Regions from separate parts of the Ligilactobacillus animalis genome, predicted to be linked through region 1. Evidence: predicted binding sites of a transcription regulator. Region 1 holds the regulator's gene; the other holds the start of a gene.

Region 1 (3,430 bases):
AGCTCAAAAAATGGGTGCTAAGCTAGCAGTGATGACTTTTGATCGGCATCCCAGCGCTATTTTCCAGCAACGTGATCCACAAACGATCCAATATTTGACGACGATCACCGAAAAATTAGCGCTATTTGAAAAATTTGGCGCAGATATTGCTTATGTGGTCAAATTTGACGAAAAACTTGCTTATTTAAAACCTCAAGAATTTATCGATAAATATGTCGTGGGGTTAAATGCGGTAGGGATCACAGCCGGCAGTGATTACACTTATGGTCCCCATACGGTCGCTAATATGAAAAATCTACCTAAATATGCTAAAAATAGATTCGAGATCCAGACTGTCGAGTTACTAAAAGAAGATGAAAAAGTTGGTTCGACTGGGATCAGGGAAGCTTTGGCGAGTGGCAAAGTCGGACTTGCAGCCCACTATTTAGGCTATGATTACCAAACGACTGGGACGGTGGTGCATGGTTTTGAACGCGGGCGCCAGATAGGTTTTCCAACTTTGAACATCGAAACGAGTCTTGCTAAACAATTGCCAGCAGTGGGAGTCTATGCTGTTGAAGTAGAATTGGATGGCAAACGATATCAAGGGATGGCTTCGATCGGTCATAATGAAACTTTTGGTGCTGATCTAGCTAAGACATTAGAAGTAAATCTCTTTGATTTTTCGGCGATGGTCTATGGCAAAAAAGTAACGGTCTATTGGAAAAATTATCTGCGTCCGATGGTGAAATTTAATAGTATCGCTGAATTAGTCGTACAATTAGAGGATGATAAACGGCATTCTGAAGCATTACTCAATGTTCAAAATGAAAATTAGCACTCTGCTTGACAGATTGCTAAGAGTTGTGTATATTAATAATTGACTTAGCACTCCATAGTGTTAAGTGCTAAAAGAGGTGATCGTAGTGTTGAGTGAGCGACAGTTATTGATCCTTGAAGCCGTGATCCGCAACTATACAGAAGCGGGTCAGCCGATCGGATCGAAGACTTTACAACAACAATTACCGGTCCATGTGAGTTCAGCGACCATTCGCAATGAGATGGCGGTTCTCGAACAGCAAGGATATATTGCAAAGGAGCATTCAAGTTCGGGGCGGATCCCTTCACTTAAGGGGTATCGATATTATGTCGATAATTTGATGAAACCTAGCGAGCTTGATCGTGATGCTTTGCATGATATTCGCAACTCTTTTGGAAATGAATTTCAGAAGATCGATGAGATCCTAGCTACTTCAGCTAAGATCTTATCCGATTTGACAAGTTATACTGCCATTTCGCTCAAACCTGAAGCTAAAGATCTACGCTTAGAAGGTTTTAGAATTGTAGAGCTTGGCAATCAACAGGTAATGGTGATTTTGGTAACAAGTGACGGTACCGTTGAGAGTCAGACTTTTACGATGCCAAGTGGGATAAGTGGCAGTGAACTCGAAGCTGTTATCCGTCTGATCAATGATAAAGTCGTTGGTCTACCACTGAGACAGGTGATCGTCAGGCTTAATGAATGTTTGCCCCTTTTGAACCGTTACTTACATCAACCGGCTGGTTTCATTGATGTTTTTGGTAATATCTTGAACCGTGTAGCTAAGGAACAGGTTTATGTAGGGGGGAAGATGAATCTTTTGGATTTTTCCAAAGATGCCTCACTTGAACAGATAAAGTCGCTATATTCTCTAGTTGATCATACTCAAGGGATCGGCAGTTTGGTGGACTCATCTAAAGATGGGATCTCCGTCAAGTTAGGTGATGAACTACCAAGCACTTTGCTACAAAATTATAGCTTGATCTCTGCTACTTTTGATGACGGCAACCATGGACAGGGGACGATCGCGATCCTAGGTCCGACAAATATGCCATATTCAAAGATGATTGGTCTGATCACGGTTTTCCGTGATGAACTAACTAAGAGGATAAACGATTATTATCAAAAGTTTTAAATTAATTTTATAAGAAAAGGGGTGTTGATGTGGCAGAAGAAGAGATCAAAAATGCTGCAGCAGAGCAAACAGCACCGGATGAAACTGAAGTAAAGAATGATTCAGTGGATGATCCAAAGAAAGAAGAAGCTGTCGATGAAGTCACAGCTTTGACTGATCAGTTAGCTGAACTGCAAAAAAAATATGATGAATTAGAAGATCGCTACTACCGTTCAGAAGCGGAAATGGCGAATATGACTAAGCGTTTAAAAAAAGAACAAGAACAACTTCTTCGTTATGAAGGACAAGATCTAGCACGTGATATTTTACCAGTTGTTGATAACTTGACACGTGCCTTGCAAACAGAAGTTGAAGATGTTGGTTCTAAACAGCTCAAGCAAGGGATCGAGATCGTTGCAAGAGATCTCGATAAGGCCTTGCAAAGTAATGACGTGACGAGGATCGCTTCGTTAGGTGAAGAATTTGATCCGACGAAACATCAAGCGGTCAAGTCAGTACCGGTCGAAGAAGGGCAAACGCCTGAAACGATCGTCCAAGTCTTACAAGAGGGCTATATGTTAAAAGATCGCGTCTTACGTCCAGCAATGGTCGTTGTCGCACAATAATTTTGTAAAAGGGTGAATTTTTAATGTCAAAAATCATTGGTATTGACCTTGGGACAACTAACTCAGCAGTTGCTGTTCTTGAAGGTAAAGAAGCAAAAATTATTACAAATCCAGAAGGTAACCGGACAACTCCATCTGTTGTTTCATTTAAAAACGGTGAAACTCAAGTCGGTGAAGTGGCTAAACGTCAAGCAATCACTAACCCAAATACGATCAGCTCGATCAAACGTCACATGGGTGAAGCAGGTTATACAGTAGATATTGAAGGTAAAGAATACACACCACAAGAAATTTCAGCAATGATCTTGCAATACATCAAAGAATATGCTGAAAGCTACTTAGGTGAAGAAGTTACTCAAGCTGTTATCACAGTTCCAGCTTACTTCAATGACTCACAACGTCAAGCTACTAAAGATGCTGGTAAGATCGCTGGTTTGAAAGTTGAACGTATCGTCAACGAACCAACCGCAGCTGCTTTAGCTTACGGTTTGGACAAGCAAGACAAAGATGAAAAAGTTTTAGTCTTTGACCTTGGTGGTGGTACATTTGACGTTTCCATCCTTGAACTTGGCGATGGTGTCTTCCAAGTACTTTCCACAAACGGTGATACAAACCTTGGTGGGGATGACTTTGATAACAAGATCATCGATTGGTTAGTTGCAGAATTCAAGAAAGAACATGGTATCGATCTTTCAACTGATAAGATGGCAATGCAACGTCTCAAAGATGCTGCTGAAAAAGCTAAGAAAGACCTTTCTGGTGTAACTTCTGCACAGATCTCCTTGCCATTTATCACAGCAGGTGAAGCAGGTCCATTGCACTTAGAAACAACTTTAACACGTGCTAAGTTCAATGAATTGACACATGACTTGATCGAAAGAACTAAGATCC
Region 2 (3,430 bases), 190 kb from region 1:
TTAAAAAATTAAAACTGCGCTAAAACAGTAATTATTAGTTATATTGTGAATTAATTTACAATTTTTTAATTTTTTTAGTACAGTTGTTATGCTAAAATTTATCATATTGAGTAATCTGAGAGGAGAAACTAGATGGTGACCCCAAATATTCCTAAGGCAACGGCAAAACGTTTGCCGATCTATTACCGCTATCTCAATATTTTAGCGGATGCTGGTAAGGAGCATGTCTCTTCGACTGAATTAGCTGAAGCTGTTAAGATCGATCCAGCAACGATCCGACGTGATCTCTCATATTTTGGTGCTTTAGGCAAGCGTGGCTATGGTTATGATATCGCCAGCTTACAAGCATTTTTCAAAAAAACACTACGTCAAGATAAATTAAATAATGTAGCTTTGATCGGGGTGGGTAATCTAGGCCACGCCCTATTGAATTATAACTTTCACAAGAGCAATAACGCGCGGATCAGTGCGGCTTTTGATATTGACCCTAAGATCACGGGATTGATCCAAAGTGGGATCCCAGTTTATCCGATGGAAGATATGCAAGAGCAACTGCAATTGCAACAAATAGAGATCGCGATCCTGACTGTTCCAGCTGATAAAGCTCAGGCCGTGACGGATGAATTAGTTGCAGCTGGGATCAAGGGGATCTTGAACTTTACCCCATTGCGGATCACGGTCCCTAAAGATGTTCGCGTCCAAAATGTTGATCTGACTAATGAATTGCAGACTTTGATCTATTTTTTACAATACTTTGAATAACTATGAAAAAGGATGTGTGGTGCACACATCCTTTTTTGTTACCAAGCACTTAAAATAATAAGCAAATTCATTAAACTATGGGCTAAGATCGGAATGCATAAACGGCCTGTTCTAGCATATAGCAAGCAAAGCACTAGTCCGATCCCGGCATAAGTCAAATAATGTCCGTCTTGATGAGCCAAACTAAAGAGTAGACTCGAGGCCAGTGCCGCACCGATCGGGTCGATCACAGAGCCAAGATCAGCAAACAAGACTTTGCGAAAAACAAATTCTTCCATGATCGGTGCAAAGATGACGATGTTTACTAAATAATATGGATATTTGGCAAGGACTGTCAAAAGATAACCGGTATTAGCTGAATAACTAGGCTGTCCAAGAAATTTGATCTCGATATACGAACTGAGCCATTGCAACAAAACGAGCGCTAGTGTACCAAAAATAATGTAATAGATTTCTTGGCGAAGTGCAAGCTTTTTTGGGGTGCGCAAAAAACGATCCTTGAAAGGAAACTCGTGCGCTAAGTAGAGCAGCGTCCCGCAACCGATGAGATTCAAAACGGTCACGGCTGGATAATACCAAGCATTTTTGAAGATCACCCATAATAAAGGCGCCAAAGTCATTGTGCTACAATAGATACTTAAGATGACAAGTGAATTTAACTGTAACTGTTTTTTCATCGATAAAGGTCCTAACTATAAAGTTTCAATAGTTAGATTATATGTTTTTAACGCTATTTATTCAAACTAATTTCAAAAATATTTTAGCACTCTTAAGGTGCGAGTGATAAAATGCTTGCAATTTAAAAGTAAAGTTAGTATAGTAATAGTTGTAATCGATTAGCACTCAAGTTGTTAGAGTGCTAAAAAGAATTTGGAGGGATATAACGTGCTTAAACCATTAGGAGATCGCGTAATTTTAGAGGTCGAAAAAGAAGAAGAAAAAACTGTGGGTGGGATCGTCTTAGCCGGCGGTGCTAAAGAAAAACCACAAACAGCTAAAGTTGTTGCTGTTGGTACGGGACGTATCCTTGATGATGGCAAGAAATTAGAAATGACACTTAAAGTCGGCGATGTTGTCGTTTTTGACAAGTACGCCGGTGCTCAAGTTGAATTTGAAGGTCAAGAATATTTAGTAATGCACGAAAAAGATATTCTTGCCGTTGTGGAATAAATATATAAGTAAACATTGAACTTAATTCGTATGAGGTGAATTAGAAATGGCAAAAGAAATCAAGTTTTCAGAAGATGCACGCGCAAAGATGCTTGCTGGTGTAGATAAGTTAGCTGATACTGTAAAATCAACGATCGGTCCTAAGGGACGTAATGTTGTTTTGGAACAATCATACGGTACTCCAACGATCACAAATGATGGGGTAACGATCGCTAAGGCAATCGAATTAGAAGATCATTTTGAAAATATGGGTGCTAAGCTAGTAGCCGAAGTAGCTTCAAAGACTAATGATATTGCGGGTGACGGTACCACAACAGCTACTGTTTTGACACAATCGATCGTTAACGAAGGAATGAAAAATGTGACTGCTGGTGCTAATCCAGTAGGTATCCGTCGTGGTATCGAGTTGGCTACTAAAGCTGCAGTAGATGCTTTGCACAAGATGTCACATAAAGTTGAATCTAAGAGCGATATTGCTCAGATCGCATCTATTTCTTCGGCTAATGAAGAAGTTGGTAAATTGATAGCTGATGCCATGGAAAAGGTCGGTAACGACGGTGTGATCACGATCGAAGAATCTAAAGGGATCGATACTTCATTAGATGTTGTTGAAGGTATGCAATTTGATCGTGGTTACCTTTCTCAATACATGGTAACTGACAATGACAAGATGGAAGCAGATCTTGAAAATCCATACATTTTGGTAACTGATAAGAAGATCTCTAACATCCAAGAAGTTTTGCCATTGTTACAATCCATCGTTGAACAAGGTCGTCCATTGTTGATCATTGCTGACGATGTTGATGGTGAAGCCTTGCCAACACTTGTTTTGAACAAGATCCGTGGGACATTCAACGTGGTAGCTGTTAAAGCTCCAGGTTTTGGTGATCGTCGTAAAGAAATGTTACAAGATATCGCTGTTTTAACTGGTGCAACTGTGATCACAGATGATCTTGGTCTCCAATTGAAGGACACGACCTTAGATCAATTAGGGACAGCTGGTCGTGTAACAGTTACAAAAGAAAACACAACGATCGTCGAAGGCGCTGGCGATAAAGCACAGATCGCTGAACGTGTTGAACAACTCAAAAAACAGATCGCTGAAACGACTTCTGAATTTGATAAAGAAAAACTCCAAGAACGTTTGGCTAAATTAGCTGGTGGGGTAGCCGTTATCAAAGTCGGGGCTGCTACTGAAACTGAATTAAAAGAACGCAAATACCGGATCGAAGACGCTTTGAATGCTACACGTGCAGCGGTCGAAGAAGGCTTTGTTCCTGGTGGTGGTACAGCTTTGATCGATGTGATCGATGATGTCGCTGCTTTGAGTGAAGCTGGCGATGTACAAACAGGTATCAACATCGTTAAACGTGCGCTTGAAGAACCAGTTCGTCAAATCGCGATCAATGCTGGTAAAGAAGGTTCTGTGATCGTTGAAAAACTTAAAGAACAAAAAGCCGGTATCGGTTATAACGCTGCTACTGATGAATGGGTCGAT

The links. The regulator HrcA, encoded in region 1, represses chaperone genes, less so after heat shock. The targets are predictions, from matches to a motif close to TTAGCACTCNNNNNNNNNGAGTGCTAA.
Region 2: groES (co-chaperone GroES) is a predicted target of HrcA. The motif match lies at 1,599-1,625, and genes of this name have one in related genera.

Annotation. Positions count from the first base shown of each region.
Region 1 is NZ_CP047141.1:1,082,536-1,085,965, reverse strand. It holds gene ribF (riboflavin biosynthesis protein RibF) at 1-817, shown strand, start outside; gene hrcA (heat-inducible transcriptional repressor HrcA) at 906-1,934, shown strand; gene grpE (nucleotide exchange factor GrpE) at 1,964-2,539, shown strand; gene dnaK (molecular chaperone DnaK) at 2,563-3,430, shown strand, end outside.
Region 2 is NZ_CP047141.1:1,271,609-1,275,038, reverse strand. It holds gene GSR62_RS06240 (redox-sensing transcriptional repressor Rex) at 133-762, shown strand; gene GSR62_RS06235 (CPBP family intramembrane glutamic endopeptidase) at 801-1,439, opposite strand; gene groES (co-chaperone GroES) at 1,648-1,932, shown strand; gene groL (chaperonin GroEL) at 1,979-3,430, shown strand, end outside.